DNA from 3 places in the Veillonella magna genome. Region 3 is predicted to be linked to each of the others. Evidence: riboswitches for the same ligand, from Rfam matches in the RefSeq annotation. Region 3 holds a riboswitch; each other region holds the start of a gene.
What was found. A riboswitch is a leader RNA that binds a small molecule or an ion and turns the genes downstream of it on or off. The one in region 3 is predicted to bind S-adenosylmethionine.
Positions count from the first base shown of each region.

Region 1: it holds a riboswitch for S-adenosylmethionine, as region 3 does, so the genes downstream of both, Q5873_RS04335 (methionine synthase) here and Q5873_RS00870 (YeiH family protein) in region 3, are expected to answer to the same signal.
Region 2: it holds a riboswitch for S-adenosylmethionine, as region 3 does, so the genes downstream of both, Q5873_RS09240 (MetQ/NlpA family ABC transporter substrate-binding protein) here and Q5873_RS00870 (YeiH family protein) in region 3, are expected to answer to the same signal.

Region 1 covers NZ_CAUGKU010000005.1:101,203-112,394, reverse strand. The annotation lists gene mnmE (tRNA uridine-5-carboxymethylaminomethyl(34) synthesis GTPase MnmE) at 1-483, shown strand, start outside; gene mnmG (tRNA uridine-5-carboxymethylaminomethyl(34) synthesis enzyme MnmG) at 492-2,375, shown strand; gene rsmG (16S rRNA (guanine(527)-N(7))-methyltransferase RsmG) at 2,520-3,239, shown strand; gene queC (7-cyano-7-deazaguanine synthase QueC) at 3,260-3,955, shown strand; gene Q5873_RS04345 (LysE/ArgO family amino acid transporter) at 4,081-4,686, shown strand; gene Q5873_RS04340 (SGNH/GDSL hydrolase family protein) at 4,867-5,451, shown strand; SAM riboswitch class I at 5,841-5,935, shown strand; gene Q5873_RS04335 (methionine synthase) at 6,126-6,794, shown strand; gene Q5873_RS04330 (homocysteine S-methyltransferase family protein) at 6,944-9,433, shown strand; gene Q5873_RS04325 (methylenetetrahydrofolate reductase) at 9,509-10,381, shown strand; gene Q5873_RS04320 (ParA family protein) at 11,007-11,192, shown strand, end outside.
Region 2 covers NZ_CAUGKU010000020.1:969-12,160, forward strand. The annotation lists gene Q5873_RS09235 (amidohydrolase) at 1-836, opposite strand, end outside; gene Q5873_RS09240 (MetQ/NlpA family ABC transporter substrate-binding protein) at 1,147-1,974, opposite strand; SAM riboswitch class I at 2,202-2,313, opposite strand; tRNA gene Q5873_RS09245 (tRNA-Ser) at 2,511-2,601, shown strand; gene Q5873_RS09250 (multidrug effflux MFS transporter) at 2,705-3,946, shown strand; gene Q5873_RS09255 (ABC transporter permease) at 4,122-5,105, shown strand; gene Q5873_RS09260 (ABC transporter permease) at 5,106-6,098, shown strand; gene Q5873_RS09265 (ABC transporter substrate-binding protein) at 6,109-7,674, shown strand; gene Q5873_RS09270 (dipeptide ABC transporter ATP-binding protein) at 7,671-9,785, shown strand; gene epsC (serine O-acetyltransferase EpsC) at 10,193-10,867, opposite strand; gene Q5873_RS09280 (PLP-dependent cysteine synthase family protein) at 10,911-11,192, opposite strand, start outside.
Region 3 covers NZ_CAUGKU010000001.1:191,238-202,429, reverse strand. The annotation lists gene Q5873_RS00880 (peptide chain release factor 3) at 1-571, opposite strand, end outside; gene Q5873_RS00875 (DNA topoisomerase 3) at 763-3,156, shown strand; SAM riboswitch class I at 3,243-3,352, shown strand; gene Q5873_RS00870 (YeiH family protein) at 3,527-4,849, shown strand; gene Q5873_RS00865 (hypothetical protein) at 4,913-5,161, shown strand; gene Q5873_RS00860 (hypothetical protein) at 5,169-5,849, opposite strand; tRNA gene Q5873_RS00855 (tRNA-Arg) at 6,048-6,122, shown strand; gene Q5873_RS00850 (hypothetical protein) at 6,578-7,552, shown strand; gene Q5873_RS00845 (aspartate carbamoyltransferase catalytic subunit) at 7,876-8,826, shown strand; gene Q5873_RS00840 (dihydroorotase) at 8,810-10,099, shown strand; gene carA (glutamine-hydrolyzing carbamoyl-phosphate synthase small subunit) at 10,096-11,163, shown strand; gene carB (carbamoyl-phosphate synthase large subunit) at 11,166-11,192, shown strand, end outside.

The DNA.
Region 1 (11,192 bases), on a different contig from region 3:
GCGGCGGATATTGTTGTTTGTGTCATCGATGGCTCCACTGCGCTTAGCGAAGAAGAAAAAGATATTTTGGAAACATTGAAAGGCCGTACAGCGGTGGTGTTTATTAATAAAGCCGACATAGCTACGGCAATAACGGCGGAGGATATTGCGCCGTATGGTCCTTTTGCAGCGGTGGCCGCTATCAGCGCCGCTAATGGTGAAGGATTGGATGTGCTGGGTCATGTAGTTAAAGATCTGGTATACGGTGGCGAGGTCCAAGGGAATCGCGGTGCTATGCTCAGCAACATTCGTCATATTAATTTAATGGAAACAGCGCTAGCGTTATTAACGCAAGCGAAGGAGAATTTGGAAGCGGGTCTATCGGTGGATTTTATTGTCACTGATATGCGCAGTGCCTGGGAAACTTTGGGCGATATTACCGGAGACAGCTTGCGTGAGTCCATGGTGGATGAGCTGTTTTCACGCTTCTGTTTAGGCAAATAGGAGAGAGTATGTATAACGTAGACAATTATGAAGTGATTGTTATCGGCGGTGGTCATGCAGGTTGTGAAGCAGCGTTGGCCACGGCGCGTATGGGACATCGTACGTTGATGGCGACACTGAATTTAGATAATATTGCACTTATGCCGTGTAACCCTGCCGTAGGGGGACCGGGCAAAAGTCATCTGGTATATGAATTGGATGCGCTGGGCGGGCAAATGGCGATTAATGCCGATGCAACAGCGATACAGATGCGCATGCTCAATACCGGTAAGGGACCGGCGGTGCATGCGTTGCGCGCACAGTCTGATAAGGGTGCGTATCAGCGCTTGATGAAGCACACCTTGGAGAATACAGAGAATTTAAATATTAAACAAATTATGGTAAACGAGCTTCTCGTTGAAGACGGTAAGGTAACGGGCATCGTCAGCGAATTGGGCGAAGTATATACGGCAAAGGCGGTTATTTTATGTACCGGTACGTATTTGAAGGGCAAAATTATTACCGGCGATTTATCGTATACCGGCGGACCGAACGGTCAGCGTACGGCGGAAGTATTGTCTGATTCGTTGCGCAAGCACGGCTTAGAATTAATGCGTTTCAAGACGGGAACACCGGCGCGCGTAGATAAGCGAACCTTATCTATGGAGCATATGACGGAACAGCCCGGCGATAGCATGCATCGCTCTTTTTCGTTTATGTCCGAGTGGGTGGATCGCAACGAACAGGTATGTTGGTTGACCTATACAAATGCGAAGACCCATGAAATTATTCGCAACAATTTATTCCGCGCTCCTATGTATACCGGTGCTATCGAAGGAACGGGGCCACGGTATTGCCCGTCTATCGAAGACAAGGTAGTCCGTTTCAGTGATAAATCACGGCACCAATTATTTGTGGAGCCGGAAGGCAATGAAACCAATGAAATGTATGTGCAGGGAATGAGTACCAGCTTGCCTATTGATGTGCAGTATGATTTTTTGCGCACGATTCCGGGGCTTGAAGATGTAGAAATTATGCGCCCTGCCTATGCCATTGAATATGATTGCTTAAATCCGTTACAGTTAACGCCGGCATTGAAGGTAAAGCATATTGAAGGACTGTACTCCGCCGGTCAGGCTAACGGTACGTCCGGGTATGAAGAGGCAGCCGCGCAGGGACTTATGGCCGGTATCAATGCAGCGTTGTTCCTCGAAGGCAAGGCGCCTTTTATTTTGTCGCGGTCGGAAGCGTACATAGGCGTACTCATTGATGATCTCGTTACGAAAGGAACTCGTGAGCCGTATCGCATGATGACCAGTCGCAGTGAATACCGTCTGCTTCTTCGTCAAGATAATGCGGATATGCGTCTTACCGAAAAAGGCTATGCCATAGGTCTTGTTACAGAAGAGCGCTACCAGCGATTCTTGGCTAAGAAGGCACGTATTGAAGAAGGAACGGCACGCCTTAAAGAAACGCAGGTTAACCCGACGAAGGAAATGCAGGCTCGCCTGGAAGCGATGGGAACGGCACCGATAAAAACAGGCATGACAGCTTATGATTTAGTGAAGCGCAATGAGCTTACCTACGGAATGGTGGCCGATGCGTTTAATTTGCCTCGGTATGCGCCGGACGTAGAAGAGGAAATTGATATTTCCATTACCTACGAAGGTTACATTAAAAAACAAATGGAGCAAGTAGAAAAGGTTCGTAAGCTGGAAGAAAAAATTATTCCTGCACATTGGGACTACGAAGCGATGAAGGGAATTTCCTTGGAAGCGCGACAGAAGTTAGCACAGATTCGCCCTCATTCCATCGGCCAAGCCAGTCGTATTTCAGGTGTATCGCCGGCGGATATTTCCGTATTGCTGGTGCAGTTGGAACAATATCGAAGGGATGAAGCTAAGCAGCAGTAACCGGTGATGAAACAATAAGGCAGTCGGTGGATTAGGCGCATCTTTGACGAGGATATGAGAGGATGGCCGTGAGGCCGCAGACGGATGAGGATGGCCGAACACCGGCGACGATAATGATACGATAGAAGCAGTGAGGAGATAACTATGGACTTTACCGCTGATGTGACAGCACAAATGAAAGCTTTCGGTATTACGCTGACGGAGGAACAAGCCGTTGCCTTTACTACGTACTACGAACGCCTTGTTGAAACGAATCAATATATGAATTTAACAGCTATCACCGAACCGCATGAGGTGGCGGTAAAGCACATGGTGGATTCCCTATCCTGCTACGATAAGGTGGTATTTATACCGGAAAGTAAGGTGCTGGATCTGGGAACCGGTGCCGGCTTTCCGGGTATTCCGTTAGCGATTTACGATTCCCGGTTACACATTACCTTGTTTGATTCTCTTCGGAAGAGGCTCCGCTTTTTGGAGGATGTAGCAGTGGAATTGGGATTATCCAATGTGACGACGTTACATGGTCGTGCCGAAGATATGGCGCATCGTATCGAGCATCGGGATATGTATGATATAGTAACCAGTCGGGCCGTGGCACGCCTTAATGTGTTGGCTGAATGGGCGCTTCCTTATGTGCGAAACGGCGGCTATTTAATTGCTCTTAAAGGAGCGGCCTATGAAGAGGAAATTAAGGAAGCCGAACGGGCGCTGTCGGTATTGGGCGGCACTGTAGCGGAGGTGCGTCCGGTGACATTACCGACCTTGGCGGATAAGCGCGCTGTTATTTATATTAAGAAGACCGGCATGACGCCGAAAAAATATCCACGCAAGCCAAAGGAGATAAAAGAAAGACCTTTGCGGTAAGCTGTGAAAAAGGAGAAGGTATGAAAGCGGTTGTATTATCCAGTGGAGGCGTTGATTCTACGACCTGTATATCGGTTGCTATCGATAAATGGGGACGGGAAAACGTATCCACGGTATCTGTATATTATGGGCAAAAGCACGATAAGGAGCTGCGGTGTGCAAAGCGCATCGCAGCTTATTATGATGTGCCTCATTATGAATTGGATTTAGCGGCAGTGTTGCAATATTCCAATTGTTCACTGTTGCAATCGTCTACGGACGAAATTGTACATAAAAGCTATGCGCAGCAGATTGAAGAAAACGGTGAAGGCATGGTATCTACCTATGTGCCGTTTCGCAATGGGCTGATGCTCAGTGCGGTAGCCAGTTTGGCCATGAGTATTTACGAAAATGAAGACGTGGCGATTTATTTGGGCGCTCATGCCGATGATGCGGCGGGGAATGCCTACGCCGATTGTAGCGAAGCATTTATTGCGGCTATGACAAAGGCAATCTCGCTGGGTACGTATGACAAGGTGCATGTGGAAGCTCCCTTTGCATCTATGAATAAGGCACAGCTGGTAGGTGTTGGCCTAACACTTCACACGCCCTACGAATTGACGTGGAGCTGTTACGAAGGCGGCGACGAGCCTTGCGGTACGTGCGGTACGTGCATTGATAGAGCAGCGGCTTTTGTGGCTAACGGCGTAGCAGACCCGGCATTGGTAAAAAAATAAATGGCATTGTACCATACATGGTACGGCAACGAATGTTAGGTAGTTTTCATACGTGTATTGATGCGTATGCGGTTTGAATACAGAGAGGGTGGGGAATGGTATTGTAGGAGAAAGGGGTGTGGACTATGTATTATTATGTACAAGGTTTTTTATTAGGCTTAGCATCGATGGCGCCAATCGGCATGCAAAATATTTTTTTGATTAACACAGCGTTAACGCAGCGTATATATCGTATTGTACAAATAGTACTTATTGTTACCGCCTTTGATCTTTCCTTATCACTGTCGGCGTTTTTTGGTATCGGTTGGTTATTAGACGCGGTTCCGTGGGCAAAGCTGATTCTTTTATTGGGCGGAGGTGCGCTGGTCGTTGTTATGGGCGTGGCTTTACTCCGTGCGCGAGGACAATTGGAAGGCGCCGATGTAGATATTCCTTTAACAAAAGTAATCGCTATGGCGGGTCTTGTTACCTGGTGCAATCCGCAGGCTATCTTGGATACAAGTATGATGCTCGGAGCGGTGCGCGCCTCCATAGGGCCGGCGGAAGCTGATTATTTTGTAGGCGGTTTTGCTACGGCCACCATCGTATGGTTTGTAGGATTAGCCTCTATTGTGCGCAGTGTTGCATCGTATATTAACAGCACGGTATTGACCTGTGTCAATCGGTTATGCGGCACTTTTATTGTCGTGTACGGGGCCTATTTATTGTGGAAAGGAATCGAGCTGCTTTAACAGGATATGTAGTCGGTTACTACAACTATGTACTGACAAATACGTACTGAGAGTACGCCGTTAATTTATAAAGGGGCGGTGTCGCAACGTACTTTCGAGTTAGCCGTAGAATACCATCGGGTGATAGGATAGTAGTAGGTGATTGAATGTAGCATATAATGACAAAGGAGGCAACGCGCTATGCAGATACTTTTTTTAGGTGATAGCTTGACCAGAGGCTACGATGTGCCGTACGGGCAAGGTTGGGTAGAATTGCTAGAGAAAAAATTATATCCGCACACCTGTTATAATGCCGGCGTGGATGGTGCCAGCCTACAGGCGATTACACTTTTGTGGGAGCGATATCGCACGCAGTCTTCTTTTGGAGCGGTATGGGTAATGGGTGGAACCAATGACATTTTACAAGGACGAACCGCTGATGATTGTTTGCGAAAACTAAAATCATTGATTGAGATGATACAAACTGATACGAAGAAGCGGATACCGATTATTGTTGGCTTGCCCTTACCGATAGAAGGGGGACTCGATGAGGAAGAGAAAGTTATGGATGACTATGCGACTAAACTGGAAGCATATTGTCGAGAGCAAGATCTTCCGTATGTTGATTTTTATGGACCACTCAAAGAAGCACTCCGGCAAGGCAAAGGAATTTTTGCCGGTGATGTACATCCTAATGCGCGAGGCTATGCAATGATGTATGAGATAGCTCGCCCCGTCATGGAGTTTGTGTTGGCACATAATAAAAGGCATTTAGCGACTACGTAATAGAGAATACATTTGATAAGGGTGCGATGGCATTCATAAAGTTCGAAAGATGACTGATTAAATCGAAAAATTTAAATATTTTTTTGCATTTGGGTATTGAAATCCTTCGATATGGGTGTTATAATGTAACCACAACAGGGAAGTGAGAATGAGTTACAAACTTAAATCTCAACATCTTGTTACTCTTTATCCCGGAGTGATGGAGATGGCTACCTGTTAAAACCTCTAAATACCTATACCTAATCGTGAGTACAATTGTTGTACGAACACGCGGAGCCGCATCCTCCCTAAGTGCGGCTCCGTTTTTTTTGAAATAAATTTCTTGACATTCTTCATCATTCAAGGTATCCTTATTGCTAACGATATACATCGACTGTAAATTTCATATGACCTTATCAAGAGAGACCGAGGGAATTGGCCCAATGACGTCCGGCAACCGGCAAGGCACGGTGCTACATCCAACAGTCTTACTGACAGATAAGGAATCAGCCCCTATCTGTGTGGATAGGGGCTTTTATTTTGTCAACAATAGGTAGTTAAGCGTAGTGACGGTTAATGGCAATGTGTATGTGTTGGCAGAGTAACTGTGATAGGTATGATTGAAGTAAATGGTATTCGGTGTAATCGCAATAAGAATTTGGTAAAGAAGAGAGATTGGGAATAGAGGAGTAGGTATGGCAATTTTTAATGGACGCTTACCGGTGATAGAAGAAAAAGAAGTACGACGGTATGCCGGCTTACAACGAGCTGAGGATTTTCCCGAACAGTATGTGAAGGAGGCTTGTTTGGAAGTACAGCTGGAGGCAGTACCGCGCGGGATATATCGTGAGTATGCATATGATGCGGCTACCGGTACGATTCAATCGGATCCGCCGCTCGTGGTTGAAGGTAGCAGTATTCGTAAGCATTTGGCTTCGTCAGTGCGAGTCGCCGTGATGGGGGTGACCATTGGAGACGGTGTGGAGCGGCGCAGTGCAGCACTATTTAAAGAAGGTAATTATACGGTAGGTCTTTTGGTTGATGCGGCAGCAACGACTGCCGTAGAGCAGGTGGCAGATCAAATTAATGATTTGATTGTAAAAGCGGCGGCTGCCGGTGGCTATACGACAACATGGCGGTTTAGCCCCGGATATGGAAATTGGCCACTGGATGTACAACCGGCGTTAGCTGCGATTATCGGAGCGGAAGAAATAGGTCTTACCGTTACCGATACGTGCATGTTGTTTCCCCGTAAATCAGTGACAGCTATCATTGGTTATATGCCTGGCGGTGCTACATTACAAACAAAGCGAGGATGCACTTCATGTGGTCAACGGGACTGTCCGTCGCGGAAGAAACCGTAATGAAATATATTGAAATAGTGTATATGGTGCAGTATTGATGAGGACTTGATGATAGGCGCGTGCATTGTTTTGGTAACGCGGTGTAGGTATAGTGTGAATAACCGGTAATAAGAAAGTATTCACATGTGAATATAGAAAAGAGGTAAGCAATGTTTATTTTTGACGGTGCTATGGGTACCATGTTACAACAGGCAGGACTGAAAGAGGGGGCCTGTCCGGAATTAATGAGTGTGGATAGACCGGAAATTGTAGAAGCTATCCACAGTGAATATTTGGCAAGCGGCAGTGATATTGTGACGACAAATACGTTCGGTGCTTGTCGATTAAAGCTGGCCGATTATGGTTTGGCACATCGAGTTAAGGAAATTAATCATGCTGCCGTGGCAGCAGCAAAGCGGGCCATCGCTAATATAAAGCCGACGGCGCAGGTAGCCGGTTCTATGGGACCGACAGGAACGTTTATTGCTCCGTTAGGGCAAATGACATTTGATGATATTTATGAAACCTACCGTGAACAGGCGGATGCTTTAATTGAAGCCGGTGTGGATTATATTCTTATAGAAACTATTATAGATATTCAAGAAATGCGCGCCGCCTTATTAGCAGCGCGTGATGCGAGAGAGGCAGCAGGTGCTGATGACAGGGTAAAAATTATTTGCCAATTCTCCTTTAGTGAAGACGGGAGAACGATTACCGGTACTACACCGGAAGCAGCGGCCATTTTAATGGAAGCGATGGGGGCTGATGTAGTGGGGATTAATTGTTCTCTCGGACCGGAGAAATTAATTCCTTTGTTGCAGAAAATGGCAACGGTAACCAATCTGCCTCTTAGCGTACAGCCTAATGCGGGGATGCCGGTATTGGTAAATAAGAAAACTATCTTCCCTTTATCGCCGGAAGATATGGCATCTTACGTAGGTGATTTAATTGAAGCCGGCGCATCGTATATAGGGGCTTGTTGTGGTAGTACGCCGGATCATATTCGCGCTATTGCCGAGGCGGCGATAGCCCATGGGCCGTCTAGTAGAACAGAGGTGGAACCGTTTACGGTATTTACCAGTCGTACTCAGGTTGTTCGTGTAGGTCACAAGGAAGCACCTATTATTATTGGTGAACGCATTAATCCTACGGGACGCAAGGTATTGGCAAAGGAAATTAAAGACGGAAATTTTGCAATGGTAAAGCGCGATGCATTAGCGCAAGTCGCGGCCGGTGCACATGTGTTGGATGTAAACATGGGCGTACCCGGTATTGATCAAGCCGAAGCGATGCAGCATGCCATTAGCGAATTGACCATGCTCGTCGATGTGCCATTATCTATTGATACTCTTGATGCCAAGGCATTAGAAGCTGGCTTGAAAGCGTATCCGGGACGACCGCTGATTAATTCGGTAAATGCGGAACCGGAACAACTCGCAGCAGTATTGCCGTTGGCTAAACGATATGGAGCAGCTCTTTTATGCTTACCGTTGGGAAAAGGTGATTTACCGGCAACGGCGGAAGCTCGGATAGAATTGATTAAAGAAATTACTTTGGAAGCGTATCGGTATGGTTTGCGTCCGCAGGATTTATTATTGGATCCGTTAGTATTGACTTTGGCCAGCGGTCCGGACAGTGCTAAGGAAACGCTGCAGACACTGCGATTATATAAAGAAATTTTTGGCTTTCCAACGGTGATGGGCTTGTCGAATATTTCATTTGGTTTGCCGCAACGGCCCTATTTAAATGCACAATTTTTAACGATGGCATTGTCCGCAGGCTTGACGGCACCAATTTTAAATCCTTTGAATGAAACAGTAAAAAAAGCATTTGTAGCAGGTCGTACTTTATTGGGATTTGATACAGCGGCGGCAGAGTTTATCCGCCTGTACGGTCAGGAAGCGGAAGACGTTATCGGCGGAAGCGGGAAAAAAGATTCCAGTACAACGAGGGCTAATACTATAACAGATGGACAGACTGTTAATCAAAAAGAAAGGGCACTTACGGACATAACGGAAGCGACACCAGAAGTTATGCTGGAAGCTATTTGCGGTGCTGTAGAACGAGGCGAAAAAGAGTATGTCATTGAATTGGTAACGCAGGCTTTGACAAAGAAAATAGATCCCTTGGTGATTACAAAGCAAGGATTATCGGAGGCGATGAATCGTGTAGGCGAAAAATTCGGTGCCGGTAAGGTATTTTTGCCGCAAGTTATGTTGGCGGCAGAAGCAATGCAAGGTGCATTTCAAACAATAAAACAAGTATTGCCGGAAGATACGCGAATGGCACGGGATACGGTCATTGTGGCTACGGTAAAAGGTGATATTCACGATTTGGGGAAAAATATTGTAGCGGCTTTGTTGGAGAATAATGGGTATCGTGTGGTGGACTTAGGAAAAGATGTATCACCGGATGCGATTGTAAATGCCGCGAAAGAATATAAAGCGCCGATTATCGGTATTTGTTCATTAATGACTACAACCATGCCAATGATCGATGAGACCATCGAGGCAGTGCGAAAAGCAAACGTACCTGCTAAGGTTGTAGTAGGCGGTGCGGTGCTGACACAGGAATATGCGGATACGGCCGGTGCCGACGCATATGCCAAGGATGGAGTGACGGCAGTGCAGTTGGTAAAACAGTTGTTGGGGGATGAGTGATAGCGCATTGTTAGCACACAGATAAAATATTAGACAATAGAAGAGAGAGTTGAAGAGAGAAAGAGAGTGGCCTTGATGGAAGAATTGCGAAGTAAACATGCACGTGGTGCATTTACGATTACTGTAGAATTAGATCCGCCGAAGGGGGCATCGGTGCAGAAAACATTGGATGAGGCAGGGCTGTTGGCAGACCGTGTGGATGGAATCAATATTGCGGATTGTCCGATGGCTAAGATGCGAATGAGTCCGATTGCACTGGCACATTTGATTAAATATAGAAAAAACATTGATACGATTTTCCACTTAACCTGCCGTGATCGTAATATCCTTGGTTTGCAGGCTGAGTTATTGGGAGCCGCTGCATTGGGAGTACATAATATTTTGACATTAACCGGTGATGAGCCATCACGTGGAGATCATCCGGATGCAAAAGCTGTTTTTGAGCTTGATTCGATGGGACTATTGACGGTGGCACGTACGTTGAATAGCGGTTATGACATGACGGGGCACGAACTGGATGCACCTACGAAATTTTATATCGGCACGACGGGAAATCCCGGCGCGGAGGATTTAGATGCAGAGTACGAGAAGCTGTGTCGGAAAAAAGAGCATGGCGCGCAGTTTATTCAGACACAGCCTATTTATGATTTGGAGAGAGCGAAGCGTTTTATTGATAAAATAGCACCGTTAGGCTTACCGGTTTGTTTAGGATTAATTCCGCTTAAAAGTTTTAAAATGGCTATGTATCTTCACGAAAAAGTTCCAGGTATTTCACTGACGGAATCTATTTTGCGACGCATGGAAGATGGCGGCCGTGAAGCAGGATTGACCATTGCGGTGGAAACGTTGGAAGAAATTAGGCGCATTGCGCAGGGCGTACATATTATGCCTTTAAATGATATGGCGGTTGTACTGTATCTGTTAGATCATATATCTAATGCATCGTAGCACATAATGATAGGAGTACGTAGTACAGAATATTTGATGATGCATCAGCGGGAAAGAAAATATAACTATATTGTTATCATACGCGTAAATGTATACGCAAATATAAAGATACGATGTAAATATAGATCTAATAGTAAAGGCATGTCCTATGACGCGTTGTTTTCATGAAGGTAAGTTGTATTGCAACGTATATGATAAAGCCTGGTACAATAACAATTACAGGAAAATACAGTAAGTCATGGTATAATGACTACGAATAATAAAAGAGAATGTTTCACGTGAAACATTCTCTTTTATTACGTACAATTTGCAGATATTCATTTAATTTATAGTTTTGTGCAGTAAAATAAAGAATATGAAAATGGAGTTTATAAAAATAGGGATAATACGATTAAGCGATGTAAGGTACAATTAGAAATAAATGATGGCGTAAAATAATTTATGCGTACATATGGAATTAAAAACATGACGCATGGACATTCATCGTGTTTCACGTGAAACATAATGAAATAAAGGGGGAGTTAACAGAAAAATTTTTAGCGATTTCGTGGTTAGAACACACTATTTTTTTATGGCTGTGGTATAATGTGATGTGTATTTTGTTGTTATGAACGGGGTGACTACTGTGGGTAAGATTATAGCCATTACAAATCAAAAAGGCGGTGTCGGTAAGACGACGACATCGGTAAATTTAAGTGCGTGCTTGGCTGATGCAGGAAAAAAAGTATTATTGTTGGACTTGGACCCACAGGGGAATGCATCCAGTGGCGTTGGTATTGATAAAGATAGTTTGGATACGTGCGTTTATGAT
Region 2 (11,192 bases), on a different contig from region 3:
CTTTCCATCGTTACCTTATCCGGCACCACATTCACCAAATCGCCACCACTGTTGATAATGGGATGAAAGCGAATATAATCACTTTCTTTAAATGTATCGCGTATAGCATTCACTCCCATAACCCCCATCATGGCTGCCTGCAATGCATTGATTCCTTCATGCGGTGCTGCTGCCGCATGGGCCGCTTTTCCTTTATACTCGATAAGTTTGCCAATAAACCCATTGGATGTGGTGCCGAGATTCATTTCTCCTTGCGGAGTTTCTGCCGTTGCTACATGCATTTGCATCGCCATATCAATATCATCGAAAGCACCTTCATATATCAACTGTTGTTTACCGCCCAAATATTTAATCGTCCCTTCTTCACGAAGTTTACTCCGGTAATCAATTTCTACATATTCTTCGGCAGGTACCGCAAAAAGAACCACGTCACCTTTCAGCGATTCCATTACGCCGTCAGCCATAAGACCTTTCCCTACCGCTAACATGTTCGCAATCTGAATGTTATGACCACAGCAATGGGCTGCCCCCGTCAATGGATCTGCCGCCGGATGTTTCGGACACACGATAGCATCCAATTCGCCAATCATGGCTACCGTATAACCGGAAGCGCCGCCACTAAGGCGCGCCTTTAAACCGGTACGGCCATGTCCCGTCGTATATGTCAATCCCATTGCATCGAAAGCTCGTTGCACTTTGGACGATGTCTTATCCTCTTTATAGCCTAACTCCGGTTCTGCCATGATAGATGCCGCTATTTTCTTAAGTTCCGGAGCTGCATCTTCAATCGCACGGCATACACGTTCTTTTACTTCTTCCTTTGTTAATCGCGCCATAGTTCCCCTCCAATTCTTTTCCTACTACAATGCTATGTTCTATTATATGTGGATATTTGTCCATACGTCAACGCAAAAGTATATCAAATTTCTTCAAATCATCGGTAATCATTGAAATAAAAAAGAATACATTTCCCGCAACATGCTTGCCCTTACACGCTGCAGAAAATGTATCCTTTTAAAATTATCCTCATATGCCAAAAATAAATTTACCCTAGGCTCTCTAAGATATTTTGCAACATCGTATCAATATGCTACAAAGTACCAACTATGTTACAAAACATTAAATTAATTTCATTGACCAACGATATTACCACACAGGAATAATTACACCTTCAAATTCTTTATTGATAAAATCGCGTACATCGTCACTTTGGAAAATAGAAACGAATTTTTTGTACGTCGGATTATCTTTATCTTTTGCCCGCGTTGCCACAATATTCACATACGGACTGGTATCGCCTTCCACGGCAATACCGTCGCGCTTGCTGTTAAGTCCGGCAGAAATAGCAAAGCCTGCATTGATAACCGATGCATCCGTATCTTCCAACGAACGCGGTAATTGTGCCGCTTCCAGTTCGATAATTTGAATATGCTTCGGATTTTCTACAATATCCTGAGGTACGGCTTTTAACGGATCTTTCTTCGGATCCAATGTAATGAGCCCTTGCTTTTCCAATAGGATCAGGGCACGGCTACCATTTGTCGGATCATTGGGAATCGCAATCGTTCCTCCGTCGGGAATTTCGTTTAATGATTTGTATTTATGGGAATACACCGCCAACGGCGCCAAGTAGGTCGTTCCGATGCTAACCAAGCTCGTACCGTTCTTCGCATTAAATGCATCCATAAACGGTTTGTGCTGATACAGATTTACATCAATATCGCCGGTAGCCACCGCTTGGTCCGGTGTAATATAATCGGAAAATGTTTTTACATGAACTGTAAGCCCTTCCTTCTTAGCCTTTTCCACTACATATTCCATAATTTGTTCCGTGGAGCCCGGTGTAATTCCCACGGTAATTTCATTTTTTACTGCCGATGAATCGCTGCCACAACCGGCCAATGCACCACCCAAAACCAGTACGGCAGCTCCTAAAAGCGCACTCTTTTTAAACCATTGCCAAGAAAATTTCATACTATAATCCTCCTCTTATTTCTCAATACATATGCCCTCAGACGTTCCTTGCACTTGGCCGGTCTCTCACCTCCGGCCGAGCATTCTCTCTTCTCACTCAATATACATCATCAAGTTATTTCCAACTTTAGCAATGAGTAGTCGCTGATTCACTACATACCATTTTGCAGGCAGTCAACAAAAAAGCCCTCGTCTCGAAAGACAAGGGCTATCTACTCATTAGCTACCAATCATCTTTCGACATAATCATTACCGATACTATCGCTGGATTTGGCACCTTTCTCAAGGAGGGTTGCCGCAACGTCACCGGGCCAGTCCCTCAGCTGCTCTTGATGATTTCCTATTAAATTTGATGGGATTATATTATCACGATATAAATCAGATTGTCAACTACAAATTCTCATCATTACCTTCTCTCAATTTCTCAATAATTTTTCAACAGTTTTATAGCAGCATAAAACTACCTTCACTTTTACTCCAGACCGCACTCTTGACAACTTTTCTTATTAATGCTAGAATTTACGAGTAACATATATGGAGGATTACTCAAGAGGCTGAAGAGGACGGTTTGCTAAATCGTTAGGGCGGGTTACCGTCGCTAGGGTTCGAATCCCTAATCCTCCGCCACAAAGAACGCTGTGCTGCTTGCGGTATAGCGTTTTTTATTTTTTCATACCATCGCGCCATAACACATGGCGCGATTTATATATTTTTCAAAGGAGATGTAAGTATGAAGGAGCGCACACACATGAATGTCCCCATTGATGAACCACCGATGACACCTGCTGTATCCATAAGCATTATATTTACCTTATTTTTAGGGATGCTGTCCGCCATGGTTCCTTTTTCCATGGATATGTATTTGCCCGATTTACCTAAAGTGGCCACGGACTTTCACGCCAGCCCTTCACTGACGCAGTTAACCATCGGCGGCTTTATGATTGGCTCCGCCTTGGGCACACTCATTATCGGTCCTTTAAGTGACGGTCTCGGTCGCAAGCGCCCCCTGTGCGGAGGACTATTGATTTTTACGTTAGCCAGTATCGGCTGCATGTACGTCACATCCGTCTGGGAATTAATTGCACTTCGATTTGTACAAGGCCTTGCCGGTGCAGCTGGCATGATCAGTCCTCGCTCCATCAGTACGGATTTGGCCAAAGGGCCTGCTCTAACTAAATTATTGGCTGTCCTCATGTTTGTTAACGGTTTTGCCCCGGTGATTGCACCGCTTATCGGCGGACAAATTGTGCGCTTTTATTCATGGCGTATGATTTTTGCTGTCCTCGCCGTACTGGGTGTTGTCATGCTCATCGGCAGCTTATGCATTAAGGAAAGTCTTCCCCCTGCACGCCGCATCAAAGGCGGCTTTAGCAGAAATTTTGCTGCCTTTACTACGCTGCTGAAAAAGAAATATGTCCTTGGTCATTGCTTGCTGCAAGCCTTTGTCTTTATGGCCTTCTTTGGCTATTTATCCGGATCCGCTTTTCTCTTTCAAAGAATTTACGGAACAACGCCGCAAGAGTACAGCTATTTTTTCTTTTTTAATTCCGTAGGTATCGTGCTAGGCAGTGCTCTCGTTACTCGTTTGGTACATCGTTTCACGGAATACCAAATGATGCGCTTTACCTTGTGGTGGACAGAGCTGAGCTTAGTCGCCTTTTCCTTGGCCGTAATTTTGCAAGCGCCTCTTTGGGTAACAGCGGCCACTTTATTTTGCGTCGTTAGCCCTATTGCTGCTTTTGGCACCGTTACCTTTGCTGCAGTTCTGCAACGGGAAAGCGCATTCGCCGGCAGCGTCACTGCTTTATTATCTTTTTTTGGTACCGTATGCGCCGGTCTATCCGCACCGCTGGTAGGTATAGCCGGTGACAGCAGTGCCGTTCCGATGGCAGCGACAATGCTTATTAGTCAAAGCTTAGGATTATTTGTCTTTTACAAATTCATCCGCCCCGAACATATCTCCAGTCACTAACCGGTACCCCCACCTCTCACTCTTATATTTCATAGAGACGAGAGGTTTTTCTTTTATTATTTCACCGCATTGTATACACATATGACGCTGTCTCCGAAACAGTTACATTATTAGTGATTTATATATAAGTGTGCTATAATACGGCTGAGTATACTATGGAAAGGAGGCGCTGCCCGTGGCACATCGGTTTTCTCGTTTATGGCACACGATTATTGTTTTTTTCTGTGCCATGTTCGTCTTATCTATTACGGTATTTACCGTGGCACGCTTAGCTCCGGGCGATCCGTTGCAAGCATTTTACGGTGAACGCATCGATCGCATGAGTACTGAAGAGCAATCGGCAGCACGCCTTCGATTAGGTCTTGATAAACCACTGTATATTCAATATATCCAGTGGGTAACTCATGGGCTCCACGGTGATTTCGGTATATCTTATAAATATCGCGAACCCGCCATGCATGTAATGGTCGACATGGCCGGTAACACACTACTGTTAGGGATCGCTTCGTATCTTACTGTATTTGTGATTGCCATTATTCTCGCGCTTATTTGTGCATTATACGAAGATCGCTGGCCTGATAGGTTGCTTAGCACTGTCGGTACTATTGCGAATTATATTCCTTCCTTCTGGTTAGGGCTCCTATTTCTTTTACTGTTCAATGTTAATTTGGGTTGGCTTCCCGGCAGTGGTGCCTATGCTCCCGGTGAAAGCGAAAACCTATTAAGCCGCGCCAATCATTTAATACTTCCTTTATCCGTAATGGTCATCACGCATGTATGGTACTATGCCTATATCATTCGCAATAAATTGTTAGACGAAACCCGCGCCGATTACGTATTGTTAGCCAAGGCTAAAGGACTTAGCCGCCGTACAATTCTTATCCGTCATTGTTTACGCAATGTACTGCCCACCATTATCAGTGTCATGGCCGTATCCGCTAATCATATCGTCGGCGGTACATATGTGGTGGAAGCCGTTTTTTCTTATCCCGGACTGGGCATGCTGGCCATTGAAAGCGCAAAGTATCACGATTATAATTTGCTCATGCTCATCGTTATGCTTACCGGCTGTTTTGTTATCGCTTCCGGTTTAGCGGCCCAGGCCATTAACGAACAATTAGATTCACGCCTGCAGCACGATGAAGGGCAGGTGATATAAATGAGCCGACCTACGCTATCGAATGATGACGAATTTCGCTTCGTCCGTCCTTTGGCAACCGACTCTGCTATGCCACAATGCAAGGAATCACAAACCGCATCATCTGCTGAGTTATCTGCCATACCACCGACTGCAACATCATGGCAGTCAGAACTATTGCACAGACAATTCTTTCAAAAGCGCCGCCGTTTTCCTTGGCCTGCTGTGCTTTGGTTATTATTCATCATTATCGGATGTTTGGCTGCGCCGTTGATTGCCAATCACGATCCGGCTCATTTTTATTTGCATCATCTCAGCGAAGCACCTAATCAAACATTTTATTTCGGTACCGATGCACTGGGCCGTGATATATATTCCAGCATTTGGTACGGCGGCCGGTTATCGCTTGGCATCGGTGTACTGAGTATGCTGGTATCTACCGGCCTTGGCGTATTATACGGTGCATTGAGCGGCCTCGCTTCACGCATAGTTGACACGGTGCTAATGCGCACGGCGGAAATTCTTAGCAGTATTCCTTCATTACTTCTCATGATTTTATGCTTAGCCTTTATCCCTTCACCGAGCCCGATATCTATAGCACTTATCATCGGCGGCACCACTTGGATGAACCTGGCCCGCATCGTCCGCAGCGAAGTATGTCATATTAAAAACAGCGATTATGTATGGGCCGCCCGCTTTATGGGCGCCGGCCCGTTATATATTCTGCGCTGCCATCTATGGCCCAGTATTTGGTCCCCCATTATGTTTATGGTCGTATCCTCGATAGGATCTGCCATACTGATAGAATCGACACTCAGCTTTTTAGGATTAGGCCTGTCCGTAGATGTTATTTCTTGGGGAACCATGCTCTCTTTGGCCAATCGCGCATTGCTTACCAATGCGTGGTGGGTCATTCTGATTCCCGGTATATTTTTAGTTATTACACTGCTCTCGATTACTCGTCTCGGCTACTATATCCGCCGCCAATTGAATCGCGGTTGCAGTAATTTATAAGGAGGTCTTCATGCAACTTTCTCAGCATCTGCGTCGTCTTGCCTTAACACTGACAACGGTAGCCTGCTTGGCACTCATGGTCGGATGCGGTTCGCAAGCGGGAACCGACACCAACAGTAAAACGCTTACGTTTGCCAGCACGGATTACACCACTATCAACCCGATTTTAAATACACATGATGAACTGCCGGATATTATTTTTTCCGGCTTGATGAAATATAACGGCCACGGTGAACCGGTTCCCGATTTGGCCACCGATTACCAATTTGATGAAGCAACACAGACCTATACGTTTCATTTACGCAAAGGTGTTACTTGGCATGACGGCACACCGTTTACTGCTGCCGATGTAAAATTCACATTGGATCAGCTAACAAAGAATACAAAGTTAGAAGCTTCCATTCGCGACAACTACAAAGAAATTAAAGACGTCATCGTCGTTGATGACAATACTGTACAAATCGTATTGTCCCAGCCCAATGCGGCAATGCTTAATTATTTGACGATCGGACTTTTACCTAAACATCTATTGGAAGGTAAGGACATTATGACCGATGATTTCAACCGTCATCCAATCGGCACGGGCCGTTATAAATTTGTCAGCTGGGATAAGGGGCAGTCCATCGTCGTTTCCAAAAACGAAACGTATTACGATCAAGTGCCCCATATCGACAAAATTATTTTCAAAATTATTCTTGATGAAAACGCTAAGGCCACACAGGTCAAATCCGGCGGCGTCGATATTGCTTGGTTGAATGCACACAATACAGAAGCCTTCCGTGGGAATGACAAATTTACCGTTTACGATTTTAAAACCGCTGATTATCGCGGCATTGCCCCTAATTTTGACAACGCCTTTTGGAAAAAGCATCCCGAATTGGTTTCCATCCTAGGCTATGCTATCGATAAAAAAGCTATCATCGCCAGTGTTCTTAACAATCAAGGAAGTGTGGCTTATAGCCCGTTGCAACAAAATGCTACCTATAATGATCCGACGGTACCCCACCGTGACTATAATCCGACCTACGTAAAAGATGCTTTGGCACAAGCCGGATGGCATCGCGGTACTGACGGTATTTACGAAAAGAACGGGGAAAAACTCGCTTTTTCCGTAGACGTGCGCGAATATGAAACGGAGCGGGTAGATATGGCAAAGGTCATCGCTTCGCAGCTGAAGGAAGAAGGCATCGACATGCGCGTTCACATCGTATCCAAATTTGATTGGAAACATAACCAAGCTATCATGATCGGACAGGCCGCTCCCTTTGATCCGGACAACGGAACTTACGATTTATTTTATACAAATGGTAGCGGCAACTACACGCATTACAGCAATGCCGCCGTTGATGCTGCGTTAGCCAAAGCGCGTGCTACCTACGATCCGGCGCAGCGCAAGCTGGCATATGACGAATTTCAGCAAGCCTTTGCCGCTCATCCGGCCTATATTATGATTGCCTATTTGGACGGTAATTACGTAGCAGCAAAAAAAATAACCGGCCCCTCTACAGAGCGCGTCCTCGGTCATCACGCTACCGGAGTCATGTGGAACATTGAAACCTGGGATATACAACAATGACACAGCCTACCAAAAATAAAATTATAGACAGCTTGTCTGCAAAAAATAAAACGACTCTGCCAAACTCGCACGCACAATCCACAGATCATACACCGCCGGCATTGACCATTGAAAATATATCTGTGGAATTTACTCATCAAAACGGTACAATTTATGCCTTGGACGATGTATCGCTTACATTAAAGCAAGGCGAAATTTTGGTATTGCTCGGCGAATCGGGCTGTGGCAAATCCGTACTGTGTAAGGCCGCCATGGGATTGTTACCGGAGCGCGGTCATATCACCGGCGGACGCATTGTGCTTCATCCGCGTCAACCGCAGTCAACAACAATCGATATTACCGCCGCGTCAGAAAAAGAGCTACAACAGCTGCGCGGTCACCGTATTTCCATGATGTTCCAGCATCCGCTGACAATTTTAAATCCGTCCATGACAATCGGTGCGCAGCTGTTTGAAGCCTTGTGCCAAGGAGACACTAAAAACCGGCGCGAAGGTTTACATCCCTCCTTCTCCGCCAAAAAACCTAATAGCCCATCCCATCACGACCAAACAACCTCGACGAAAGAAACTCTGACTATAGAAGCGCTTCACCTTTTAGAATCCGTTGGGTTACCTAGCGAAAAAAATTGGCTGCACATGATGCCTCATGAATTATCCGGTGGTCAACGCCAACGTTGTGCGCTAGCCATTGCGTTAGCTATGAAGCCGGATATTTTACTGGCCGACGAACCTACCACAGCGCTGGATGTTACCGTACAAATTCAAGTCTTGGATGTACTAAAAAAATTACGACACGACCTAGGACTCTCCTTAATTGTAATTACTCATGATTTAGGCGTAGCCGCCTACATGGCCGATCGCATTGCCGTTATGTACGGTGGTCGCATCGTCGAAATCGGCACGGCCGAGGATATTCTCCGTCATCCGCGTCACCCATACACCTGGGGCTTACTGCGCTCTGTCCCGGCGAAGGCCGACAAAGGTCATCCGCTCCACTCTATTACTGGCCATCCGCCACTCCTCACACAGCGTACTGTGGGCGATCCGTTTGCTCCGCGCAATCCCTACGCAATGGCTATCGATTACCATGAACGGCCGCCGCTGTTCGTTATATCTCCTACACATCGCGCCGCAACATGGCTCTTAGATTCTCGTGCTCCAAAGGTAACACCCCCTATTATCTGCGCCGGAGAAAAACTTGCCGAAACGACACCGGCCTCCAAAAAACAAATACGTTCCGATACACACGCTACTATTTCCACTACCGATGCTGCTCCCCTTGCAGAAAAAAATAACAATTCTTCCCTCAATAACCCAATCGCCAAACCGCTTCTCAAAGTAACCGGACTAAGTAAAACATTTATCACTGCCCACACTATGACAATTCCCGCTGTAACCGATGTATCCTTTACACTTCATGCCGGCGAAATTGTCGGTCTCGTCGGTGAATCGGGTTGCGGCAAATCAACATTAGCCCGTCTTATCATGGGACGATATCGGTCTGACTGTGGGACCATATTCTTTGATGGTCGCCCCATAATCACTTCGCCTTCTCAATTACATCATGACCTTCATCCTTGCGATATCCAACTTATTTTCCAAGATTCGGACGGTGCCTTGCATCCGCAAAGAACCGTTACTGAAAGTATTGATGAAGCATTACGTCTGACGCATGCTAATCTAACGACAAAGGAACGGCGCTTACGAGTTGATGAACTACTCTCGATGGTTCAACTCGATCCTCATTACGGCACTGCCTACCCGTCCGAACTCTCCGGCGGACAGCGTCAACGTGTAGCTATTGCCCGGGCGTTAGCTGTACAGCCACGCCTCATCATCGCCGATGAAGCCGTCGCTGCCTTAGACATGTCCGTGCAAGCACAAATCATTAATCTTCTCACCGAATTACAAAAACAGGAGGGCTTTGCTATTCTTTTCATCGCTCACGATTTGGCATTGGTACGTTATCTTTGCCAACGCATATTGGTAATGAAGGATGGTCGCATTATTGAAGATAATGACACCGAGCAAATTTTTGCGGCCCCTCGCGAAACATATACAAAGACTTTACTTGCTTCTATTCTCTATCCGGATCCGATGCGTTATCGTTAAAAAGAGGACTGTAACGAAATGAGTTTTTCGCTCATTCCATTACAGTCCCTTTTTTATCTTACCGCTGTACCAGTAATGTACCTTTATGAATTTTTGCCGGATATACTATTTTTTAGAGAACGCGCCGCATTGATTTACAATGTTTTATAATTATCCGCAGTAATATGCTGACTGGTATACGGTAAAATAGCATTTTGAATATACTCTTTAGATTGATTACCTACCGACGAATTTGTAGACATACTAGCCTTATGCCTTACTTATCTTCTATGTACATCACCTGCTGTCCTCCGAATTTGTCGTCACATTCATTCCTATAAAATAATCGGCCTACTAACATTCAATGTACTACTTACAAGATAGCCTCGTCCATATCGCAACTGTATCCACAAATTCTAAAATACAACCTAAATATACCAAGCCATTTCCTTTGTCATATTCTTTGGCGTAAAAGCAATGCGATGACGCGGCACATGACGGCCTGTTTCGCTGTGACCCTCTCTCTGATTCTGATCGCTGTGACCGTTGCCATCAACGAGATGAATCGTCGGCTTATGACGGCGACTCACTACATTTTCCGGTTCCGTTTCATAAATCACCACATTCGCCGGCACATCACGTTTTATGACTAAATTACAACCGATACGACTATGATCGCCAACAGTAATATCACCGAGTACCTTGGTGCCCGCTCCAATAAGTACATCATTGCCCACCGTTGGGTGACGCTTTACTTTCTTGCTGCTCATGCCGCCTAAGGTAACACCGTGAAATAATGTCACATCATCTCCGACGATAGCCGTTTCACCGATGACTACACCCATGCCATGATCAATGAACAAACCGCGACCGATGGTTGCCCCCGGATGAATTTCAATGCCCGTTACGCGCCGTGAATGCAATGCGATACGACGAGCCAATAGCTTGTAGCCGCGCTTGTATAAGCGATGCGCAAAAAAGTGCCAAAACAAAGCCGTAATATGCGGGTATGTCCACAGCACCATCCACACCGAATCCGCCGCCGGATCCGAATCCATAACGCGTTTAATATTATAACGAATGGCTTGCCATAATCGTTTCATACATCCTCCTTGCTCGTAACGAGCCGTCTGTTACCGTTAGCCCTTACGCTTTTACGTAGGTAACATCATCAAATGTTAACATAGATAAGTACTTTTCAACGCCATCCGGAGCAATCGCTACTACCGGCTTACCCGGATGGTTAGCCGCAATATCTTTGGCTGCCTTAATTGCTGCCCCTGCAGAAATCCCGATGCTGATACCGGTTTCACGCATAAATGTCTGCACCTGTGCAATCGCATCATCATCCGTTACGGCTACGATTTCATCCATCAACGTTTTATCGAAATTATCCGGAATAAAACCGGCACCGATTCCCTGAATTTT
Region 3 (11,192 bases):
CGAATAGGTCAACCGTGTGAGTTGCGCGGTCATAAATACCTTGGTATTCACCGTTAATGCCTACCGGCCAATTCATCGGTACCGCCCGAATGCCTAAGGAATTTTCGATATCCTCCATCAAGTCAAACGGATTACGTCCGTAGTGGTCGATTTTGTTGACAAAGGTAAAGATAGGAATGCCTCGTTCTTTACAAACAGCAAAGAGTTTTTTCGTTTGTGCTTCTACGCCTTTAGCTACGTCGATGAGCATGACAGCACTGTCGGCAGCCATAAGGGTACGGTAGGTATCTTCGGAGAAATCCTGATGACCCGGCGTATCAAGAATATTGACGCGGCAGCCGTCATAATCAAATTGCAGAACGGAACTGGTTACGGAAATGCCGCGTTGCTTTTCGATTTCCATCCAGTCGGACACAGCATATTTTTGTGTCTTACGGGATTTAACGGAACCGGCTAAGTGGATGGCACCGCCGTATAGGAGCAGTTTTTCCGTCAACGTCGTTTTACCGGCGTCAGGGTGCGAGATAATGGCGAAGGTACGACGACGCTTCACTTCTTCTAAAAATGTCATTGTGTGTCACCTCATGAAAGTTGTCTATGAAATAGAAATGAGCGGTTACTCGGTAACGACGCATCATTCCTTGTAATTAAACTAGCATTACGATTATATACTACCCATGCGGTATTTGTCATCTTTATATACAAAATGAGAACATATGGTGTAGAATATAAAAGATAAATATATAGGTAAAAGGAGAGGTCATGCGACTGTTTATAGCGGAAAAACCGAGTGTAGGGAGAGAAATCAGTAAATATTTAGGGGGAACGCCAAAGCGTGGCGACGGCTTTATCGATCACGGCAATGATGTGGTGACGTGGGCCTTCGGTCATGTGTTGGAACAAGCTGAGCCGGGGGATTATGATGAACGGTATCAACGGTGGCGTGCCGAAGATTTGCCAATCGTGCCGACGGCGTGGAAGCTTTTGGTTACTAAAAGCAGTGCCAAACAGTTTCGGATAATTACGGGGCTGATGAAAAAGGCCGATGTCATTGTCAACGCCGGTGACCCGGACAGGGAAGGGCAACTATTGATTGACGAAATTTTAGAATACACCGGTAATACGAAGCCGGTGCAGCGCATCTTACTCAATGCCTTGGATGAAAAGTCGGTGCGTGCGGCATTAAGTGATTTACGAGATAACAAGGACTTTTTCAATTTGAAGCAATCCGCCTTGGCGCGGTCGCGGGCAGACTGGCTTATCGGTATGAATTTATCCAGAGCGTATACTTTGGCGCAGCGACGTAAGGGGAATAAGGTAACCTTTCCCATAGGTCGTGTAAAGACGCCGACGTTGGCCTTAGTTGTACGGCGTGAACGGGAGCTGGAGAATTTTAAGCCTGTAGATTATTACCTGTTAAAGGTACTGTATGCGCATCCGAAGGGATCGTTCTGGGCTACTTGGAAACCGAAGGATGAACAGGTCGGCATTGATGCGGATGGTCATGTCATCAAACAAGAGGTGGCGTTGGAACTAGCCAAACGGGTGGCAGCGGATACGACAGGTGTTATCAGTAGCTGCAGTCGCAGCAAAAAGAAGGAAGCCCCTCGTCTGCCTTTGTCGTTATCGGCCTTGCAGGTGGCAGCCGGTAAAGCATACGGCTATGATCCGCAGCAGGTACTCGACACGGCGCAAAAGCTATACGAAAAGAAACTCACTACCTATCCTCGTTCGGATTGTGATTATTTACCGGAAAATCAGTATGGAGACCGCACGGCTATTTTACATCATTTGGCCGCTTACGGTGATGCTATGCTCAGTGCATGGGTGCAGGGAGCCAATCCATCCATTAAGACGCGGGCATGGAATGATAAAAAAATTACCGCCCATCATGCGATTATTCCGACAACGGTAAAAGCAAATAAGGATAGTTTGACGGCGATGGAACGAAACATTTATTTCCTCATTGCCCGTTCGTATATTGCGCAGTTCTACGGTGATCACATATACGAGCAAACTAAAATAACTGTTACGCAAGTGGGCGAAGAATTTGTGGCGTCCGGTCATGTGGTGCTCGACATGGGATGGAAGGCACTCTTTCAGCGTACGACAAAGAAGACCGCCAAGTCGGGAGAAAAAGAGACTGCCGGCGATCAAGATACCGGTGACGGTCGTAGTGATGACGATGATACTCATGAAGGTCACGGTGAAAGTCATGAACTGCCGCGTGTGAAAAAAGGCGATACGGTAACGGTAGAGAACACGGCTATCGATAAGAAACAGACGAAACCGCCTACACGTTTTACATCGTCCACTTTGCTACAAGCGATGAAGGAAATTCACAAATATGTGCGCAACGACGAACTGAAAAAGCAGCTTAAAGCGGTATCCGGCATTGGTACGGAAGCAACGAGGGCCACTATTATCGGTGAGCTTATCAGCCGTAAGTTCATGCGGGAAAGCGGCAAGAAAAAAGTATTGCAGCCGACAGAGCTGGGCTATATGTTGGTAGATGCATTACCGGATGAAATGTTGTACCCCGATGAAACCGCGATATGGGAAGAACGTTTGGCAGATATGAGTGATGGCAAGGGGACATTAGATGCGTTTTTGCGCGATCAAGTGCAATTTTTAACGAGGCTTATCAACAAAGCAAATGAGGGAATCAATGTAGCAGGATCGACTATGCCCGGCGGCTATGGGGTGCCCATGGAAACTACCACCCGCACGATTGAAAGAAATACGATGACTACTGACAGACAGGGCAGTCATCGTGAGGAACAGCCCCATTCGGATATCCCCTGTCCACGCTGCGGTACAGGTCATTTAGTACGGCGACAAGGTAAGTTCGGCACCTTCTTTGGGTGCAGTGATTTTCCAAAATGTCGGTATACGGCAGGTGTCGGTGATGACGGAATGCCTCGCGACAATGACGGTACGGGAGGAGCGAACACCACATTTGATTGGCAACCGAATGATGCACAGCTGGTCGATGCCAAGGCGAAGGGCTATGTATGTCCGCGGTGTAAGACAGGATATTTTGTGGCTGCCGGAGAAGGAACGCGTAAACGTTGGATTTGCAGCAATACCGAACAGTGTCGTACAAGCTGCGCCGATGTGGATGGTCAGCCTAGCGTGTATGTCGGAAAGAAATGAAAAAAGAAGTTGACAATCGTAATGACTCGGTGTAAGATAGAGCACAAGAATTCTTACATGTATTATAGGAATTAAAATTGCATAGGATTTCATCAAGAGTAGTGGAGGGAACGGCCCGTAGAAGCTACAGCAACCGGCGATGAGTATATTCATTGAAGCGGTGCTACATCCGGCAGAGTTTTCTGAAAGATGAGTGAGGTGAGAGACACCCGTCTGAGGAAGGCGGGTGTTTTCTTTATGTATATTCTTAGCAAAAATGTACCGTAATACATGGGATGGTCCCTTGGGGGAGGGACCGCCAAAAGACCGTACCGGTCATCGCGTAGTACTCCGCATAAAGGTAGTATTGAGAAAAAAGAGAGGTTTGCATATGGAAAGAAAATATCGTTGGCACAAAAAGGAAGACAGTTGGGCCATTGTTATTGGCTTGGGGTTCATTGCCCTATTAACACTTTTGTTTTACGGCGGACTGGGAGATATAACGTCCTGGATTCGTTTTAAGGTAACGCCATGGCAAAGCTGGGAACAGCTGGGGCAAATTATACAAAATGGTTGGGCATCCATTCTGCGGTTATATATAGTATTGGCTGCCGTAATTACGGTGGGGGCGTACTATCTTGGCTTTGGCAGCCGGCGTTTTATCGGCAGCTTTACGGCATTATATGTACTGGCGGTCGTCGTTACGGTATTGGCATCTCATACTTGGATAAAGGCCGCACAACTGGAAGGACCTTTATTAGCACTTGTGGTCGGACTTATTCTCAGTAATCTGGTGCGATTACCGGCATGGCTCAGCGATGCACTGCGCACCGAGTATTATGTAAAAACCGGCATTGTACTCATGGGTGCGACCTTGCCCTTTACAATTATATTGCAAGCCGGTCCGGCCGCTATGGGACAAGCACTTATTGTTTCGGTTGTTACCTTTGGAAGTATTTATTTAGCAGCAACGAAGCTGTTTGGCTTGGATAAACGGTTTGCAGCGTGCCTTGGTGCCGGCGGATCTATATGCGGCGTATCCGGCTCCATTGCTATCGGCGGTGCATGCCGCGCCCGACAGGAACATGTATCGGTAGCAATTTCCTTAGTTATTGTATGGGCCGTCGTTATGATCTTTGCTCTTCCGGCAGCAGCAAAAGCATTGGGGCTTCATCCCGGTGTAGCCGGTGCTTGGATCGGTACGTCGGAATTTGCTGATGCTGCCGGCTTTGCAGCGGCTGAGACAATCGGTCATGAAGCTGCGGTGCGGGCATTTACCTTGATGAAGGTGGTGGGCCGCGATATGTTTGTCGGCGTATGGGCCTTCTTGGTGGCCATTCTTTCCGTAACATTGTGGGAACGTAAGCAAGTAAAAGACAGTGAACACATCGACAAAAAAGAAATTTGGCGACGCTTTCCCAAATTTATTATTGGCTTTTTTGTGGCATCCATTGTTACCTCATTGGTACTAACCGGACTTGATAGCAGTACGGGGACAGCTTACAGTAAAACCGTATTGGCAGCGCTCAAGGAATTACGTGGCTGGTTCTTTGTTTTAACGTTCTTAAGCATTGGCCTTACTACACGTCTTCGCGACTTAACGAAGATAGGATATAAACCCTTGTTTGCATTTGCTATCGGTGTGGCCATCAATGTACCGTTAGGCTATCTGTTATCGACACAAGTTTTTCAGAATTTTTGGCTACAGCTGTAATATATTGCGATACTGCGTACGTGTGAACTATGAATGTATTGGTTACTATGAGGAGGTGCGCATATGACTTCATTGATTGCTATAAAAATTACATTAACACCGGCAGCTACCGCTTCTTCGGTTGTGCGGGAACGCCTGCGTCACTTTGCCAAGCAACATCGGTTTGTTATAGCTGATGCGGAAAGCTCTTGGCATGCTGTTATCTATGATGGTGAAGGAGAAGATGTGAAAGATCGTTTACGACAACAAGGGTTCACGGATACGGAGTTTTCATTGAATGTAGAATACCAACGGCGATGGGGATTTTTGTAAAGGAAAACTAATTCTGTGGTTGGCTTGGTTGGGAATCTTTGCGCAACGAAAAAAGAAGGCGCAAAGCTTGATCGATGCGAGTGCCTACCGGCGCTTTTCTCCAGGTCATTTGGTTCAGGGCGATGGGATCTGTCGGGCTTGCAGTGACAATATCATCGTGCGTTAGATATTCAAAATAATCTTTATTGGAAATATAACGGAAGAAAAATGGTGAAGGAGATAGAAATCTTTCACCATTTTTATATTGTATAGCTGTTACAGATAATGTGGCACAATATATAAGGTTAGGCTTTTGGTTTTTAATGGTGAACGAAGAAACCAGAGATTTATCAAGTAGTCTAAATTGTGCGACAATATCATTGGCAGATAAACTGTCGGGCTGGGATGATTCATAGGAGTCTAATAACAACACATTAGGATTGTTGTGATCTATGACACTGCCTATGATTTCATTGACTTCGGGTATACTCTCGGAAACGGGCGGAAGTGGTGTTGCCGGAATCATATGAAATGTATGTATGGCTTCTTCGTACGTATAATTAGTGGTTTGACTCTCTGTAGCAGATGTGGTTTCTGTAGTTAATGAAATAGTATTGCTGGTAGTGCTGGAAGCGACAGTAGATGCAGAAAATGTACTAAAGAGCAGTGTAGCTCCGAGAATCGTAGAACATAGGCGTATAGATTTCATAATACTCTCCCTTTCAAATAAATCATTGGCAATTTTTTATAACAGCTACTAACTTCTTAATATAGTTTGAGTGTAGCATAGAATGAAAGTAGTGTTAAGAACCTGTGGTCAAGTAAGATAAGAAAAAGAGGGAAAGGTCATGAATGGCCTTTATTTGACAGGGTACCTATTTCCTTGGTATACTTCTATGGTAGATATGCGCCTATAGCTCAGGGGATAGAGCACCGGTCTCCGGAACCGGGTGCGCAGGTTCGAATCCTGCTAGGCGCACCATAGCGAATACAAATATGATAAAGGGGCTGTAATGAAATTGAGTTTTTACTCATATTTCATTACAGCTCCTTTGTCTTATATGGATATAAGAAGTGGTTCGGAGATGTTTTAGATCTTCAGGCCATTTTTTATTTTTATGATATTTTGTCGCGGCTTTGCTACATCTTTCTAGTTGTTTTGATGCCGGTGATGGGAGTAAATGTTCGATAGTATATATTCACTTTGCTTGTATATATCCATCGCTTGAAGAGGTACAAATAGATTTTTTGTAATTTTTATTTTTGGATAAAAGAAGCGTTCGATGCAGATGTATGCTGGCTTGTTAGATTTGATGCAAAATTAAAATGACAGCATGATAAAAAAGTATGGGGAATTATGTTTAAAAAAGGGGTCGTTTTTGCCTGTTATAAGTGAGGGGGTAACTTTCCCCGATAGGTTTTAGGGAGGTACGACTCATGAATTACATCGAAGAAATGAACGCATTTAATGTTTGGATTACATTGCATCCGGAGGTACCTTCATCGGCGCAATTACTCTGGTATGTGTTGATGCATTATAACAATACATGTTCTTGGAAAAAACAATTTTCCGTTCCCATGTCGATGCTGATGACAAGTACGCGATTGAGCGAGTTATCAGTGAAGCGAGCAAGGCTTGCTTTACAGAAAGCGGGACGCATTCGATACTGTGTACGTCCGGGCAAGAAGGCGACAGTCTATGAAATGATTTCTATGAAAGAGGAAGGGATTGTTACCAGCTTTTTATCAGGCAATAGTACTGCGATTGCTATGGACATGAGTGATAGCGAAGATCAAAGTATTTCGCAAAATGAGGGGCAAAGTATTCCGAAAAACGGAGATAAAAAAGATTGCTTAGGCGAACTTTTACCTGAACGTCTACCCGAACGCCTAGCCGAACGCCTACCCGAACGCCTACCCGAACGCATACTTAAACTAAACGAAACTAGACTAAACATCTCTAAAGAAAGTACAAAGAAAGGTAGCGAAGCTATCCTTGTAGAGCCCCAAGACAATACATTAAAAAATGCAGAAGAGGACATGTCGAATGTAACATTGCAATCGAAATCTGTGTCTACGATTGAATTACAATCCAATGCTACGATTACACCGAAAGAAACATCCAAATCTACATCGAAGTCTGCATCGAAGTCTGTACCGAAGTCTGCATCGAAGTCTAACATTGATGACCAAGAGTTACCGTTTGTTCCGCCAACGCTGGAGATGGTGCAGGCGTATTGCTGGGAGACGGGCTACCACATTGATCCGGAAGCGCTCATGGCCTACCACATTAATCTGGAAGCGTTCATGGCGTACTACGATGCAGTAGGTTGGTCTGTGGGCAAGAAGATGATGAAGAGCTGGAAACCACGTGGTAGGAGGTGGTTCATTACCAGTGACGAGGCGGGTTAACAATAGTGACAAGGAAAAAGGCACTGCGTCTCACCTTTACCTATCACCGAGCAAGAGGCGATGACTAATGGTAGGGATGAGAATAATATTGACACACTCCCTCGCAGAGAGTACAATATAACAAGAAACAACAGGGGCGGTACGAGAGACCGTTCGTTTCATGAGAAATACCTTTTAAGTTAGTCCTGTGAGGCTAGTAAGGGAACAATAGTTAGGCTATCCGTATATATGGATGCACCTTTACGTCTACTATAAGACCTCTTGCCTCAAAGCAAGGGGTCTTTTTTGCTACAGGGCCATGAAACTCATCAAGGAGGACAGAAATGGGACAGGTAAGTTTGAAGGGCAAGCATTTGTTAGGTCTGCAGCATGCCACTAAGGAAGAGATTGAATTAATCTTACGCGTGGCGAAGAAGATGAAGAAAATCGTGCTGTCGGACAATAAGAAGCATCCATTGTTAAAAGGCAAGTCGATTATTAATTTATTCATGGAACCGAGTACGAGAACGCGTAGTTCTTTCGAGTTGGCCGGCAAGTACTTGGGGGCCGATGTAATCAACATCTCCAAGAGCGGCAGCTCCATGGTAAAAGGGGAAAGCTTCCGCGATACATTGCTTACGATGTCGTACATGGGCACCGATGCTATCGTTATGCGACACAGTGCGGAAGGGGCGCCGCTGTATGCCACGAAATGCGTGGACCCGATTATCATCAATGCCGGTGACGGAGCGCATGAACATCCGACGCAGGCACTGCTTGATATGTACTCCATATTAGAAAAGAAAGAATCGCTAGAAGGACTTAAAGTAGTTATTGCCGGTGACATCATGCACAGTCGTGTAGCACGGTCGAATATTTACGGACTCAAGACCATGGGTGCCGATGTACACCTCGTAGGTCCGCGCACGCTGGTATATCCGGAAATGGCCAAGATGGGTGTGACGGTACATTATGATTTGAAGGAAGCCCTTGAAGGTGCGGACGTAGTCAATGTACTTCGCATTCAGTTGGAACGAATTAACTCGGCGTTATATCCGACAAATCGTGAATATGCACGCATCTTCGGCATCAACCGCGATGTATTGAAATATGCAAAAGACGATGTAATGGTTATGCATCCGGGACCGATGAACCGCGGTCTTGAAATTGCACCGGATGTAGCCTACGGCGATGAATCGGTGATTCAGGAACAGGTTCGCAACGGCGTTGCGATTCGCATGGCAGTATTGTACTTGACGATTATCGGAGGTGACGGCAGTGAACTTGCTGATTAAAGGTGGTACGGTAGTAAATCCGGCCAAGAAACAACATGAAGTAGCCGACGTATTGGTGAAGGACGGCAAGATTGCCGCTATCGGTCAGAATTTAAGCGCTGACGGTGCTGACGTATATGATGCTACCGGGTTGGTAGTAGCACCGGGACTCATTGATATGCATACGCATTTGCGCGAACCGGGACAAGAAGCGAAGGAAGATTTTTACAGCGGTACACAGGCAGCCGCTGCCGGTGGCTTCACTCGCGTAGCAACGATGGCAAATACCACACCGGTTGTAGACAATGCGGCTTTGGTACGCGGTCTTCGCAAACAGGCGGAATTGACGGGCGTAGTTAAGGTTGAATTTATGGGGGCTGTAAGTAAAGGCCTTAAAGGTAAAGAGTTGGCGGAAATGGGCGATATGGCCGAAGCCGGTGTAGTAGGCTTCTCCGATGACGGACATTATGTAGAAAGCGCTGCTTTTATGCGCCGCGCTTTGGAATACTCCAGCATGTTTAACAAGCCGGTTATCGACCATGCCGAAGAAGTGACATTGACCTGTGAAGGGCACATGCACGAAGGTTTTGTAGCCTATGAAATGGGCGTGAAAGGACGTCCGGCGGTAGCGGAAGATATGGCCGTAGCCCGTGACCTTCTCCTCGCCGAAATGACGGGCGGTCACATTCACATTGCCCATGTAAGCTCGAAGGATACGGTGGATCAAATTCGCAGAGCTAAGGCAAAGGGCATCAAGGTAACCTGCGAAGTAACGGCACAGCACTTGGCCTTTACCGATGAATACTTGCGCGAATACAATCCGGCGTTTAAAATGGCACCGCCGATTCGTTCCGAAGAACATCGTCAGGCATTGCTAGCCGGTGTGAAGGACGGCACTATCGACGCGATTATTACGGACCACGCACCGCATGCGGAAGAAGAAAAAGATCAGGAATTCTGCTGTGCACCGAATGGCTTCAGCGGTCTCGAAACCTCGTTGGCAGCAGTGCTTACCCACACATATAAAACGGGAATTTTGACCCTGGATGAAATCGTATCTCTCATGAGTACGCGTCCGGCACAGCTGCTCGGTGTAGAAGGTGGCGTACTGGAAGTAGGTAAGGCAGCGGACATTACGGTGTTCAGTACCGATGAAGCATGGACGGTTGATCGCAACCGATTCTATACGAAAGGAAAAACAAGCCCGTTTGACGGGATGACGTTAACCGGTCGTGCTAAGTTGACCGTAGTTGACGGAGATGTTGTTATGAAGGAGGGAGTTGTTACCCGGTGAAAGGCAAATTAGTTTTACAAGATGGCGCTGTATTTGAAGGGGAGCTTTTAGGCGGCGCTCCTATATTGGGGGAAGTAGTATTTAATACAGGCATGACCGGGTATCAGGAAATCGTAACGGATCCGTCCTATGCAGACCAGATTATTACGTTGACCTATCCTCTTATCGGGAATTACGGTGTATTCCGGGATATTGTACAGGCACCGAAGCCGTACTGTCGCGGGATGATTGTAGGGGAGTTGTGTACCTTCCCCAGTAACTGGCAAAACGAAGGACGTTTTGAAGAGTTTCTCCGCGCTTACGGAGTACCTTGTTTATATAATGTGGATACGCGCGCGATTACGCGCCGTATCCGTAACCATGGCGTAATGAAAGGCGTAATTTGCCCGGCAGACACGGACGAAGCGCGTATTGAAGCACTATTGGCACAGGAGCTGCCTACGGATCAGGTGGCGCGGGTGACAACGACCTGGGAAGGTCGTCGCGGCGCTGACAATGCAGACTTTCATGTAGCTGTGTACGATTTTGGTGTAAAAGAAAATATATTGCAATCCTTGGAACGCTGCGGTTGTCGCTTGACGATTTATCCGGCAGCAACCAAAGCCGAAACCGTTCTGGCCGCTAATCCGGACGGGATTTTCCTGTCTAATGGACCGGGGGATCCGAAGTCTCTTGACTATGCCGTGGAAGAAGTAAAAAAGTTAATGGGCAAGAAGCCGATTTTTGGGATTTGCATGGGGCATCAGGTATTGGCGCTGGCTTATGGCGGCGATACGTATAAAATGCGCTTTGGTCATCGCGGATCGAACCATCCGGTAAAGGATTTAGAGACGGGACGCATTTATATTACCTCTCAGAATCATGGCTATGCCGTATCGGAAGAAAGCCTTAACGGCGCCGATGTGACCATTACGCATCGCAGTGTGAACGATGGCAGCGTAGAAGGTATGCGTCACAATACGATGCCGATTATGTCGGTGCAGTATCATCCGGAAGCATCTCCCGGACCGACGGATAACCTGTATCTATTCGAACAGTTTAAGGAATTAATGAGAAAGGGTTAACAGTGACTAGAGAAGCAAAAAAAGTACTC